Regions from separate parts of the Streptomyces sp. NPDC006365 genome, predicted to be linked through region 1. Evidence: riboswitches for the same ligand, from Rfam matches in the RefSeq annotation. Region 1 holds a riboswitch; each other region holds the start of a gene.
The links. A riboswitch is a leader RNA that binds a small molecule or an ion and turns the genes downstream of it on or off. The one in region 1 is predicted to bind cyclic di-AMP.
Positions count from the first base shown of each region.

Region 1 (4,206 bases):
CAAAAACGCCGTCCCGCACATGCACCAAAAGGGCTCGCCCAAAATACCGGGCGGGCCCTTTACAATTCCAGATTACAGGCAGCAAAAATAATGCCCCGCGAATTACTCCCCTTTGTATACGGCGCCACTGTTAATGCCGCACGCTCGCCGTGTTTACGGGGTGTTGCGAAGTCCTCACACGCTCCACGCGATCACCGCGCTCGGGAAAGCGCAGCCGGTGCGCGGCCGTCGCCCGCTCGGTGTGCAGGGCCGTGATGGCCCGGGCCCGCTCGCTGTCGCCGCGCGCGACGGCGTCCACGATGCCGCCGTGCTCCGACCAGGACTCGGCGGGATGGGCCGGCGCCTCGACCGAGTACATCCAGGCGATCTTGTGCCGCAGCTGGGTGAGCATCGAGGTCAGCGCGGGGCTGCCGGAGGCCTGCGCGAGCGTCTCGTGGAACCAGCCGCCCAGCGAGCGCAGATCCTCGCCCTGGCCCCTCCTGGCCCGCTCCTGCCCCAGCCTGACGAGGCCTCGCAGCACCTTGAGGTGCGCCTCCGTCCGCCGCTGCGCGGCGCGCGCGGCGCCCAGCGGCTCCAGGAGCATGCGCATCTCCAGGAGGTCGGCGGCCTCCTGCTCGGTGGGTTCCGCGACGCACGCGCCCGCGTGGCGGCGCGTGACGACGAAGCCCTCCGCCTCCAGCGTGCGCAGCGCCTCCCGCACGGGGACCCGCGAGACGCCGTAGCGACGCGCGAGCAGTTCCTCGGTGAGCCGGCTGCCGCGTTCGTAGACACCCGCGACGATGTCGTCACGGATCGCCGTGCATACCGAGTGCGCGGGAATACGCATGACCGGACCTCCGCCTTAATCCCCGCGAAACGCGGTTGATTGACGCTCGTTCGGTGACTCTATTGCAGAGAGCCGGAAATTCCGATGGCGGGCCGGAATCCATGGAGTTTTTTTGGACACATAGTCGCGCAGAACAGGCAGTCGTCCCGTCGGCATGCACGAAAGCCCCGGCTCGGTGAGCCGGGGCCTTAGGGAGGGTGCGGTGGAGCTCCCGAGCCGTCAGACGTTCACGCCGTGCGACCGGAGGTAGGCGAGGGGGTCCATGTCCGAGCCGTACTCCTGGGACGTACGCGCCTCGAAGTGGAGGTGTGCTCCGGTGACGTTGCCGGTCGCCCCGGAGAGGCCTATCTGCTGGCCCGGGGTGACGCTCTGGCCGACGGAGACGGAGAGGGACGACATGTGGGCGTACTGCGTGTACGTGCCGTCGTTCATCTTGATGACGACCTGGTTGCCGTACGAGCCCTCGAAGCCGGCCTCTACGACGGTACCGGCACCCACGGCGCGGACGGTGGTGCCGCTGGCGGCGTGGAAGTCGATGCCGGTGTGACTGCCGGAGGACCAGACGGAGCCGCCGGCCTTGTAGCCGGTGGAGACGTACGAGTCGCTGATCGGCGAGACGAAGGAGTTGAGCAGGCGCTTGCGCTCGGCCTCGCGGGCGGCGCGCTCCTTGGCCTCGCGCTCCGCCTTGGCCTTCGCCTCGGCCCGGGCCTTCTGCTCGGCGGCCCGCTTCCTGGCGGCCTCCTCGGCCGCCTCGCGGGCGGCGGCCTCCTCGGCGGCCTGCCGCTGGGCGTGGGCCTGGGCGTCGATCTGGTCGGCGACCGAGTCGCCCATGGTGACGGCCTGGGTCAGCCCTGTCTGCTTGACCGAGGCCGGGCCGGCGAACGCCGGGGCGGCCAGGGTGCCGATGACACCGGTGGTGGCGAGCGTCGCGACGCCCACGGTCCTCGAGGACGTGCGCTTCGTACGGCTCGGGCGACGGTGCTTCCCGGTGGCGCGGGTGAACGCCATGAAGTGGCTGGTCCTTTCCTTCCTTCTCGCCTACCGGGTTAGCTGACGGGTTCGGAGCAGGAAGGTCTCCTACGGACTCCCTCCAGGAGGGCGCCCGATTCACCCCAGGGACTGCGGTGGGTCCCCGGCTCCCCTGGCTCGCGCCGTACGGGGACTCGGCGATGACTGTCCGGTGCCGCGGATGCGGCGCACTGCCTGACGAACAGCCGGACCGACGCTAAGCGGGCCATCTCTCAAACAACAAACGGATGACGGCTTTTGTAGCGCACGCCACAGGGCAGACACACAACCTCCATACCAACTCCCAACCAATCCAATCAATTTGGACAAAGAAGGACCCTGGAGGCCCATAAGCCTCCAGGGTCCCCGGAGATGTGGGGGCGGCTCTACTCGGCCGGGACCACACTCACCTCACCGATTCCGAGGGCCTTGACGGGCTCCTCGATCTGGGCAGCGTCCCCGACGAGGACGGTCACCAGACGGTCCACCGGGAAGGCGCTCACGGCGGCCGCGGTGGCCTCCACGGTGCCCGTCGCGGCGAGTTGGCGGTACAGCGTCGCCTGGAAGTCGTCCGGCAGGTGCTGCTCGACCTGGTCGGCGAGCGTGCCGGCGACGGCGGCTGCGGTCTCGTACTTGAGCGGCGCCACGCCCACGAGGTTCTGTACGGCGATGTCGCGCTCGGTGTCCGTCAGGCCCTCGGCCGCGAGCGTACGCAGCACCTTCCAGAGGTCGTCGAGCGCCGGGCCGGTGTTCGGCGTGTCCACCGAGCCACTGATGGCGAGCATCGCGGCGCCCGTGCCGTCCGGGGCGGAGCGCAGCACCTGGCCGAACGCCCGCACACCGTAGGTGTAGCCCTTTTCCTCGCGTAGGACGCGGTCAAGACGCGAGGTGAGGGTGCCGCCGAGGCAGTACGTGCCGAGCACCTGGGCGGGCCACACACGGTCGTGCCGGTCGGCGCCGACGCGGCCGATGAGCAGCTGTGTCTGGACGGCTCCGGGACGGTCGACGATGACCACGCGGCCGGTGTCGTCGGCGGTCACCGGAGGCACGGGACGCGCCTCGGCCGGCGAGCCGGTCCAGGCGCCGAGCGTCTCGCCGAGCATCGCGTCGAGGTCGACACCGGTGAGGTCGCCGACGACGACCGCGGTGGTGGTGGCGGGGCGTACATGCTTCTCGTAGAAGGCGCGTACGGCCGCCGAGTCGATGCTCGCAACCGTCTCCTCGGTGCCCTGGCGCGGGCGCGACATGCGCGAGGTCGCCGGGAAGAGCTCCTTGGAGAGCTCCTTGGCGGCGCGGCGGGCCGGGTTGGCGGTCTCGTGCGGAATCTCGTCGAGCCGGTTGCGGACGAGGCGTTCGACCTCGCTGTCCGCGAAGGCGGGCGCCCTGAGGGCGTCGGCGAGCAGGCCGAGCGCCTTCTGGAGCCGCGACACGGGGACTTCGAGGCTCAGGCGTACGCCCGGGTGGTCGGCGTGCGCGTCCAGCGTGGCGCCGCAGCGCTCCAGCTCGGCGGCGAACTCCTCGGCGGAGTGCTTGTCGGTGCCTTCGGAGAAGGCACGCGCCATGATCGTGGCGATACCGTCCAGGCCCTTCGGCTCAGCCTCAAGCGGTGCGTTCAGGAGGACTTCCACGGCGACGACCTGCTGGCCGGGGCGGTGGCAGCGCAGCAGCGTCAGGCCGTTGCCGAGCGCACCGCGCTCGGGCGCCGGGAAGGCCCACGGTTTGGCCTCGCCGGCCTGGGGCTGGGGGTGGAAGTCCATGGTCACGGTGGCCTCGGTCACTGGGCGCTCTCCTCGTCGGTGGCGGTCTCCTCGTCGGTGGCGATCGGCTCGTACACGAGCACCGCGCGGTTGTCGGGGCGCAGGCGGGACTTGGCGGCCTCCTGGACCTCTTCGGCCGTGACGTCGAGCACGCGCTGTACGGCGGTCAGGGCAAGCTGCGGGTCGCCGAACAGGACGGCGTACCGGCACAGTTCGTCGGCGCGGCCGGCGACCGTACCGAGCCGGTCCAGCCACTCGCGCTCCAACTGGGCCTGGGCACGCTCCATTTCCTCGGCCGTGGGGCCCTCCTCGGCGAACCGGGCGAGCTCCTCGTCGACGGCCGCCTCGATGACGGGGACCTCGACATCCCCGGAGGTCTTCACATCGAGCCAGCCCAGGGAGGGCGCTCCGGCCAGGCGCAGCAGACCGAAACCGGCAGCCACAGCCGTACGGTCCCGGCGCACGAGGCGGTTGTAGAGGCGGGACGACTCACCGCCGCCGAGGACGGTCAGGGCGAGGTCGGCCGCGTCGCACGCGCGCGTGCCGTCCTCCGGGAGCCGGTAGGCGGCCATCAGCGCGCGCGCCGGGACCTCCTCCTCGACGACCTCACGCAGC
Region 1 covers NZ_JBIAHS010000023.1:25,757-29,962, forward strand. The annotation lists gene ACFYO0_RS39820 (GntR family transcriptional regulator) at 131-826, opposite strand; gene ACFYO0_RS39825 (M23 family metallopeptidase) at 1,046-1,834, opposite strand; cyclic di-AMP (ydaO/yuaA leader) riboswitch at 1,847-2,005, opposite strand; gene ACFYO0_RS39830 (M16 family metallopeptidase) at 2,221-3,612, opposite strand; gene ACFYO0_RS39835 (M16 family metallopeptidase) at 3,609-4,206, opposite strand, start outside.

Region 2 (4,206 bases), on a different contig from region 1:
GTCACCGCCGCCACCTTCTTCGTACGCGTGATCATGTCGCCCTTCGCGCACCCGCTGTTCACCGTGCTCACCGGCATCGGCTTCGGCATCGCGGCGCTCTCGGCGGAACGCCAGCACATACGACGTGTACTGCTGCCCTTCGCGGGCCTGCTGCTGGCGATGGGCATGCACGCCCTCTGGAACGGCTCGTCGACCTTCGGCACGTACGGCTTCTTCGCGGTGTACGCGGCGTTCATGGTGCCCGCGTTCGGCCTGCTGACCTGGCTGGTCATCTGGACACGGCAGCGCGAGCTCGGGACGGTGCGCGCCGAGCTGCCCGCGTATGCCATGGCGGGATGGCTGACCGTTCCCGAGCCGTTCGTGCTCGGCTCGATGAAGGCGCGGCGACTGGCTCGCGAGTACGCCACGTATCACGGCGGGCGCCCGGCGGGGCGGGCCGTCGCGGAGTACGAGGCTTATGCGACGTCCCTGGCGTTCCTGCGCCACCGGGGGCGCCGCGGCCGTGCGGGCGCCGATTTCGTCGTACGGGAACGGGAGTTGCTCCACGAGCTGTGGGCCCGCCGCGAGCTGGCCCGTCCCGCGCTGGCGTACGCGGCCCGGTCCACGGCTCCGCTTCCGGTGCCGCCGCCGTGGCCTGCGTACGGGAACGCGTACGGGCAGGCGTCGCCCTTCCCGGCGTATGGCCCGTCGTACAACCCCTACCGAAACTAGGCGAAAAGCAGGACGCCATCCGCTTCTCGTCCGAAAGCGGATGGCGTCGAAGAGCCGACCTACGGGTTTACGGGTTGAGCCCCTTGCTCCGCAGCCAAGCCATCGGGTCAATTCCGTCGCCGCCCGACGTCTTGACCTCCATGTGGAGGTGCGCCCCGGTGACGTTGCCGGTCGCGCCTACCCGGCCGATGACCTCGCCCGTGCTGACCTTCTGGCCGACGCTGACGCTGATCGAGGACTGGTGGGCGTACCAGATCTCCGTGCCGTCGTCGAGCTTGAGCTTGGTGAGGTAGCCGTACGAGCCGTTCCAGCCGGCCTCGGTGATGGTGCCGCTGTGGACCGCCTTGAGCGGCGTACCCGACGGGGCGGCGAAGTCCAGGCCGGTGTGGCTCCCGGAGGACCACAGGGCGCCGGACTGACCGAAGGTCGAGGTGATGGTGTACGAGGATGTCGGCAGCGCGAAGCTCCTGGCGAGCTCGGCGAGGCGCTCCGCCTCGGCCTTCTGTCGGGCCTCCTCCTCCGCCTTCTCCTTGGCGGCCTCGGCCTTGGCCTGAGCAGCTTCCCGCTCCTTGGCGGCCTGCTCGGCGGCCTTCTTGGCGGCGGCGGTCGCCGCGGCCTGCCTGGCCTCGCGGTCCACCTGGTCCTGCTGCCGCTCGGCCTGCAGGATGATGCGGGCGCGCAGGGCCTCGCCCGCGTCGGAGTTGCCCTGCTCAGCGTCCGCCGTGCTCAAACCGGCCTGGGTGAGCGGTGTCGCGGAGCCGACCTCTTCCTCGGGTTCGTCCGAGATCAGGGGAAGGTCGGGAAGGGTGATGGAGACCGGCGGCTTGCCGGTCTGCGCGCTGGCCATGCCGCCCGCGCTGACGGCCGCTATGACCCCGACGCCCAGAACCGTGGAGCTGCGCGCAAGGCCTCCGCCGCGCTGCTTGCCGACGCGGTGCCTGCCGCGAACGGGCTTGAGGGAATCCTCGGTGGGGTTCCACTCCTCCCAGGTCTCCTCGTCCTGGCGTTTGCCGTAACCGAATGAGTCGGGCTGCTGCTCACTCGGCGCGAACGAAGTCTGCGGGGCAGGGCGGTTGGACGCCACGTAGGCGCACTCCTTTCCTTCCTTGTCGCCTACCGGGTTAGCTGACGGGTTCGGAGCAGGAAGGTCTCCTACGCGCGTCGCTCACGGTGTCTCCACCGGTAACAACGCCCGATTCACCCCAAGTTGGTGGTTCCCCGGTTCCCTTGCAGGATTCGGCGCGTGCGCACGGAGCCGACTCTTGTGACGGCTGGGACGACCGCGCTGCGTTATCGAACGTTAATAGAGGCAGGCACCGGATTCCAAGCTGTTCCGGAGATTCGTTGGCAGTCTTGGCCTGGACTTTCGGGTCACGAGCGGGATGAATCGGGCGAGTTGACCCTGACTCACGGGTAATTCACTGCTGTGACTTCTGTTGACAATGTTTCAGTTGCTAACCGGAGTGAGTTGATTCGATCACTACCGGTGATATTGAGGCCCCGCAGGCATCAAGACCCGGGGCGGTTCAAGAACCCGCCTCACGGCCTCCTGACCGCCAGCAGCGCCATGTCGTCCGTCGCACCGCCGACCCCCGTGTGCCGGCGGACCTCCTCCACGAGCGTGGCGAGCAGCGCCCGCGGTCCGTGGAAGGCCCGGCCCGAGAGGCACTGAGAGGGGTTGAAGAAGACGCCGTGCCGGTCCCGGGCCTCGGTCACCCCGTCCGTGAAGAAGAGCAGGGTGGCCCCGCCGGGGAACGGGACCTCCTGCGCCCGGTCGGGCCACGGGCCCAGCTCGCCCATCCCGAGCGGCAGTGCGGGGTCCTCGGACCGCAGCGTGTCCAGCGAGCCGTCCCCGTACAGCAGGAGCGGCCAGGGGTGACCGCGATGGACCAGGCGTACGACGGCGTCGGCGTGCGGGAGCTCGGCGAGTACGGCGGTGGTGAAGCCCTCGACTGCCTCGAGGCCGCCTCGCCGGGCGGCCTCGCGCACCAGCGCCCGCTCCAGCCGCTGCGCCACCGCCTCAAGGGTCGCCTCCTGCTCGGCGGCCTCCCGGAAGGCCCCGATGAGCACGGCAACGGTCGCCACCGCGCCCATGCCCTTCCCCCGTACGTCACCGACGACGAGCCGTACGCCGTGCGGGGTGTCCTGCACGGCGTACAGGTCGCCCCCGATGAACGCGTCCGCCTGCGCCGCCTCGTACCGCGCCGCGATGTCGAGCCCGCCGATCCGTTCGGCCGGTTCGGGCAGTACGGCGCGCTGGGCCGCCTCCGCGATCTCGCGCGCGGAGGCGAGACGTTGGTCACTGCGGCGTACGAGGCGGTTGATGGCGAGGGCGAGCACGGCGACCGCCGTCGCGGTGGCGATCTCGGTGGCCGAGCCCACGTCGAAGGGCCCTCTGATGTGCAGCAGGGACAGGGCGGCGACGGCCACGACGCCGGTACGCAGCGTGTTGCCGAACGTGGAGAGGGGCGCGGCGACGAGCGGGGCGACCGTGAAGAAGGGCACCGCGGTGAAGGGGGGCGGGGTGAGGAAGTCGTAGCAGACGCCCGCGATGATCAACAGCACAGGGAGCGCACGGACGAGAGTCCGGAGGTCAGTGACCCTCCGCCCACCAGTCTCCATTTCTCCGGGCCCCACCACTGCTCTCCCGCCCTTCACCGCGCTCCGTCACAGGTTTCCCGGCGGGTGGTCGGGGGGCGACCTGTGCGGGCCGAGTGGGTGAGCGGGCCATCGGGACAGGACCCGTCGGGAACCCGGAAAGCACTCAGGGCCGGAACCCATAGGTTCCGGCCCTGAGTGTTCAGTAGCGGGGACAGGATTTGAACCTGCGACCTCTGGGTTATGAGCCCAGCGAGCTACCGAGCTGCTCCACCCCGCGTCGGTAAAACCAGTGTACGCCATCCGCGGGACGCTCAGCACACGCGTTTTCACCGCCTGCTGTAGGTTCCGGGTCCGCGTTAGCAGTGTCGGTCGATCTCTAGCAGTCGGCTAGCAATCTTCCGGGTCGCGTTAGCAGCACCTGACGGGGCCGGCCTGCTGGCGGACCCGACGACCCAGCTGCTGGGCGAGTTGCCGGACGAAGAGGAGTCCACGGCTGTCGCCCTGGGGCTGCTCGAGCAGGCCGAGGCGGACGAGATCACCCAGCGCTTCCAGCATGTCCAGGAAGTCCTCTGCGGCTACCGGCTGGGCTCGCAGGAGCTGGCTCAGGAGGGCGAGCCGCAGCCGGAGTACGCCCCGGGCGGCCACGAACCTCGCTGCCCACCGGATCGACGAACCCGTGCTCTGGGAGCCGCCCACCGAATGGTGCGACTGGACCGACTGGCCTGGGGCTACCCCCGAACAGATTTCCGGCAGTGACCTCGACACCTTGATCGCCGACCGGCCCCCGGCCGAGGAGACGGCCGCCGCCCTCGGACTGACCACAGAGCACGTCCGGCTCTACTGCGACGCCACCGGCACCACCCAACCGCCGCCCCCTCCCGCATCCCCCGGCCT
Region 2 covers NZ_JBIAHS010000004.1:578,829-583,034, reverse strand. The annotation lists gene ACFYO0_RS15945 (PrsW family intramembrane metalloprotease) at 1-711, shown strand, start outside; gene ACFYO0_RS15940 (M23 family metallopeptidase) at 779-1,795, opposite strand; cyclic di-AMP (ydaO/yuaA leader) riboswitch at 1,807-1,963, opposite strand; gene ACFYO0_RS15935 (PP2C family protein-serine/threonine phosphatase) at 2,251-3,333, opposite strand; tRNA gene ACFYO0_RS15930 (tRNA-Met) at 3,516-3,589, opposite strand; gene ACFYO0_RS15925 (hypothetical protein) at 3,721-3,957, opposite strand; gene ACFYO0_RS15920 (hypothetical protein) at 3,989-4,206, shown strand, end outside.
Region 2: linked by a shared signal. The riboswitch ahead of ACFYO0_RS15940 (M23 family metallopeptidase) and the one ahead of ACFYO0_RS39825 (M23 family metallopeptidase) in region 1 are both predicted to bind cyclic di-AMP.

Region 3 (4,206 bases), on a different contig from region 1:
GCTCGCAGCAGATAGCCGTCGCCGAGAAGATCCTCGCGGACAAGGGTACGAGCCCCTGGGCGACCTGTGGACTGGTCGCGGGCCTGACGCAGAACTCCGACTCGGCCGACGTTGACACGGGCCTGGCGCAGGATTCGCCCACACCGACCTCCACTCCGCCCACCGAGGCGGACTCGGGATCGGGCTCCGATTCGGGGCGGACGTCAAGTGACCACTCCGCAAAGGATGAATCGTCCGACAGTTCCGACAGTTCCGACTCGTCCGGTACATCCGCTGATTCGGGATCGTCCGGTACGTCCGGGTCGTCCACCGACGGTTCGCAGGACTCCGGCAGCGATTCCACCGCCGAATCACCGAGCCCCGACAGCTCGCCCAGTCCATCCACGGGTGCGACGAATGAGGGCGAATCAGGCAACTCGGGTGAGAACGCCGACTCTTCGACCGGCGGGAGTGAGAGTACGAACACAGATCACGGCACCGGCCGTCACCGTGGCGGCAGCGCCGAAGAGGGTGCCGATGCCCCCCGTGTGGACGACTCCGCCGGCCGGCATGCCTCGCGCGCGGGCAGCGCCTCACGCGATGCGGCGGACGCTTCGGACGGCTCGTACACCGTCCGTTCCGGAGACAGCCTCTCGGCAATCGCCGACTCCCTTGACCTCCAAGGCGGATGGTCCGAGTTGTACTCCGCGAACAAGCACACTGTCGGCGCCGATCCGGACCTCATCCTCCCCGGTCAGCGCCTTGAACTCGGCGCAGAGTGAGTGGTGTGCAAGGTGCCGAACCGGGCCAAAAGTAGCGGCAGTTCGTGCCGGATGTCCGGTTTGGTGAAAGTGAGACATGGATCTCAAAGGCCCTGATCGTCTTTGAAATTCGGCGGATCGCATGTTTACGGTCGTGACCGCTCGCCACAGCGGGCCCCGACGGACGTCACGCCGAATCCTGCCAACGGCCGTACGGGAACAGTCGTCGCGTAAGCGCCGTAGGCAGGAGCGGGGGACCCAAGGTAAGTGCCGGGCCCGGTCGTCGAGACCAGGTGCGGCTTGGGGTGAAGTCGTGCGGAGCGATCCGCACGGCCGGGCAACTCACCAGGCCCGAACCCGACAGCTCACCTCGTAGGCGTCGGTGAGGGGATCTCTTCATGCTGCTTTCCGGCAAGGGCAAGCACCGTCGCCCGTCCAAGGCCACCCGCATAGCCACGCTCGCCGGTGTCACCGGTGCCGCCATCGCCGCCCCGCTGATGGTGTCGGGTACGGCTTCCGCTGCCACCGCCTCCGAGTGGGACGCCGTCGCCCAGTGCGAGTCGGGCGGCAACTGGTCCATCAACACCGGCAACGGCTACTACGGCGGCCTGCAGTTCTCCGCCTCCACCTGGGCCGGCTACGGCGGCACGAAGTACGCCGCCACCGCCGACCAGGCCAGCAAGGCCCAGCAGATCGAGATCGCCGAGAAGGTCCTCGCGGGTCAGGGCAAGGGTGCCTGGCCGGTCTGCGGCAAGGGTCTGTCGAGCGCCGCGTACACCGGCGGCGGCTCCTCGGGCTCCGGTGCCGCGCAGGAGAACACCCAGCAGTCCCAGCAGCAGAGCGCCCCGGCCCAGGAGGAGCGCGCTTCCCGCTCCGCGGACCGTCCGGCTGCCAAGAAGACCGTCACCACCCCGACCGGCAAGAAGGTCAAGAAGGGCGACGGCGAGTACAAGGTCGTCAAGGGTGACACCCTCAGCGAGATCGCCACGGAGAACGACGTCAAGGGCGGCTGGCAGAAGCTGTTCAAGCTGAACGACGACATCGTCGACAACGCGGACGTCATCTACCCGGGCCAGCAGCTGCACCTCAGCTGAACTGAGCCCCGGCTCAGCTGAAGCCCGGCCCCCAGAGCGGCCGAAGCTGAGCCCCCAGCAGTCCCGCCCCGGTGCGTCTTCCCCCGTACGCACCGGGGCGGGACTTTTTGTTCAGTTCGGAAACAATTCGCCTTCGGTTCGGCCCATAAGAGGGGTGGACGGCTGGCTGAGCGCCCGGAGCCGGTTAGGCTCGTCATCGCGGAGCCGCCGCGGCTTCGCGCTGTGCGGGCCCAGCGGCCCGCGTAATCGCGTCACATCCCAGAAGGAGATGCTCGTGCCGTCCATCGACGTCGTCGTAGCCCGGGAAATCCTGGACTCCCGAGGCAATCCCACGGTCGAGGTCGAGGTCGGCCTCGACGACGGCAGCACGGGTCGTGCCGCCGTTCCGTCCGGCGCCTCCACGGGCGCCTTCGAGGCTGTCGAACTCCGCGACGGAGACGCCAACCGCTACCTCGGCAAGGGTGTCGAGAAGGCCGTCCTCGCCGTCATCGAGCAGCTCGGCCCGGAGCTCGTCGGTTACGACGCCACCGAGCAGCGACTGATCGACCAGGCCATGATCGACCTGGACGCCACCGACAACAAGGGCTCGCTCGGAGCCAACGCCATCCTCGGCGTCTCCCTCGCCGTCGCGCACGCCGCCTCCGAGGCCAGCGACCTCCCGCTGTTCCGTTACCTGGGCGGGCCGAACGCGCACCTGCTGCCCGTACCGATGATGAACATCCTGAACGGCGGCTCGCACGCCGACTCGAACGTGGACATCCAGGAGTTCATGATCGCCCCCATCGGCGCGGAGTCCTTCTCCGAGGCGCTGCGCTGGGGCGCCGAGGTCTACCACACCCTCAAGAAGGTGCTGAAGACCAAGGGCCTGTCCACCGGCCTCGGCGACGAGGGCGGCTTCGCCCCGAACCTGGAGTCCAACCGCGCCGCCCTCGACCTCATCATCGAGGCCATCAAGGAGGCCGGCTACCAGCCCGGCGAGCAGGTCGCCCTGGCGCTCGACGTCGCCGCCTCCGAGTTCTACAAGGACGGCTCGTACCTCTTCGAGGGCAAGTCGCGCTCGGCCGCCGAGATGACGGAGTACTACGAGGAGCTCGTCGCCTCGTACCCGCTCGTCTCCATCGAGGACCCGCTGTTCGAGGACGACTGGGCTGGCTGGAAGGTCATCACCGACAAGATCGGTGACAAGGTCCAGATCGTCGGCGACGACCTCTTCGTCACCAACCCGGAGCGCCTCGCCCGCGGTATCGAGGAGGGCTCCGCCAACGCCCTGCTGGTCAAGGTCAACCAGATCGGCTCGCTGACCGAGACCCTGGACGCCGTGGAGCTGGCCCAGCGCAACGGCTTCAAGTGCATGATGTCCCACCGCTCGGGCGAGACCGAGGACGTCACCATCGCCGACCTCGCCGTCGCCACCAACTGTGGCCAGATCAAGACCGGCGCCCCGGCCCGCTCGGACCGCGTCGCCAAGTACAACCAGCTGCTGCGCATCGAGGAGATCCTCGACGACGCTGCGGTGTACGCGGGCCGTTCGGCCTTCCCCCGTTTCAAGGGCTGACCTGCACAGGCACCTCCTTGCCCACGTCCCCGTACGCGGTCCCGTACCGTGTGCGGGGACGTACGCGTGTATGAAGGGGAGGCGGGTGACATGGCCGGGAAGGACCGGGACCGGTTCTCCACCGCGACCAGGCTGCGACTGCTCGGCGAGCAGACGGCGGCGCGCGTCTACCGCTCCCAGACCAGGCGCCAGGCCCGCCGCTCCCGGCTGACCGGGAGGGCCGCGCTCCTCGCCCTCGTCCTGTGCACCCTGGTCGTCGCCCTCGCGTATCCGACCCGGCAGTACGTCTCCCAGCGCGCCGAGATCGCCGAACTCGAGCGGGAGCGGGAGCAGGCCCGTGAGAAGGTCGAGCAGCTGCGCGACCTCAAGGCACGCTGGCAGGACGACGCGTACGCCGAGCAGCGAATCCGCGAGCGCCTGCACTACGTGAAGCCGGGCGAAACCGGCTACATCGTGATCGATCCGAACGCGGCGAAGAAGTCGCGTACGACGCAAGGGGTGGCCGCCCGCCCCTGGTACGCCAATGTCTGGGACGGGGTCGACAAGGCCGACCGCGCCGACCAGTGAATGCTGAATGCGATGAGAAAGACGGCTATGGACACTCCCGCCCGCCGCCCGACCACCACCCCTCAGGGGCAGCGCTCCGCGCTGACGCTGTTTGATCTGCCTCCCACGCCGCGAACCGAGCCCACCGACGCGGACGTCGAGGCCTTCAAGCAGCAACTCGGGCGCCCGCCACGAGGTCTGCGCGCGATCGCGCACCGTTGCCCGTGCGGTCAGCCCGACGTGGTCGAGACGGCGCCGCGACTGCCGGACG
Region 3 covers NZ_JBIAHS010000008.1:265,239-269,444, reverse strand. The annotation lists gene ACFYO0_RS23450 (transglycosylase family protein) at 1-761, shown strand, start outside; cyclic di-AMP (ydaO/yuaA leader) riboswitch at 966-1,134, shown strand; gene ACFYO0_RS23445 (transglycosylase family protein) at 1,139-1,834, shown strand; gene eno (phosphopyruvate hydratase) at 2,103-3,389, shown strand; gene ACFYO0_RS23435 (septum formation initiator family protein) at 3,480-3,956, shown strand; gene ACFYO0_RS23430 (DUF501 domain-containing protein) at 3,969-4,206, shown strand, end outside.
Region 3: linked by a shared signal. The riboswitch ahead of ACFYO0_RS23445 (transglycosylase family protein) and the one ahead of ACFYO0_RS39825 (M23 family metallopeptidase) in region 1 are both predicted to bind cyclic di-AMP.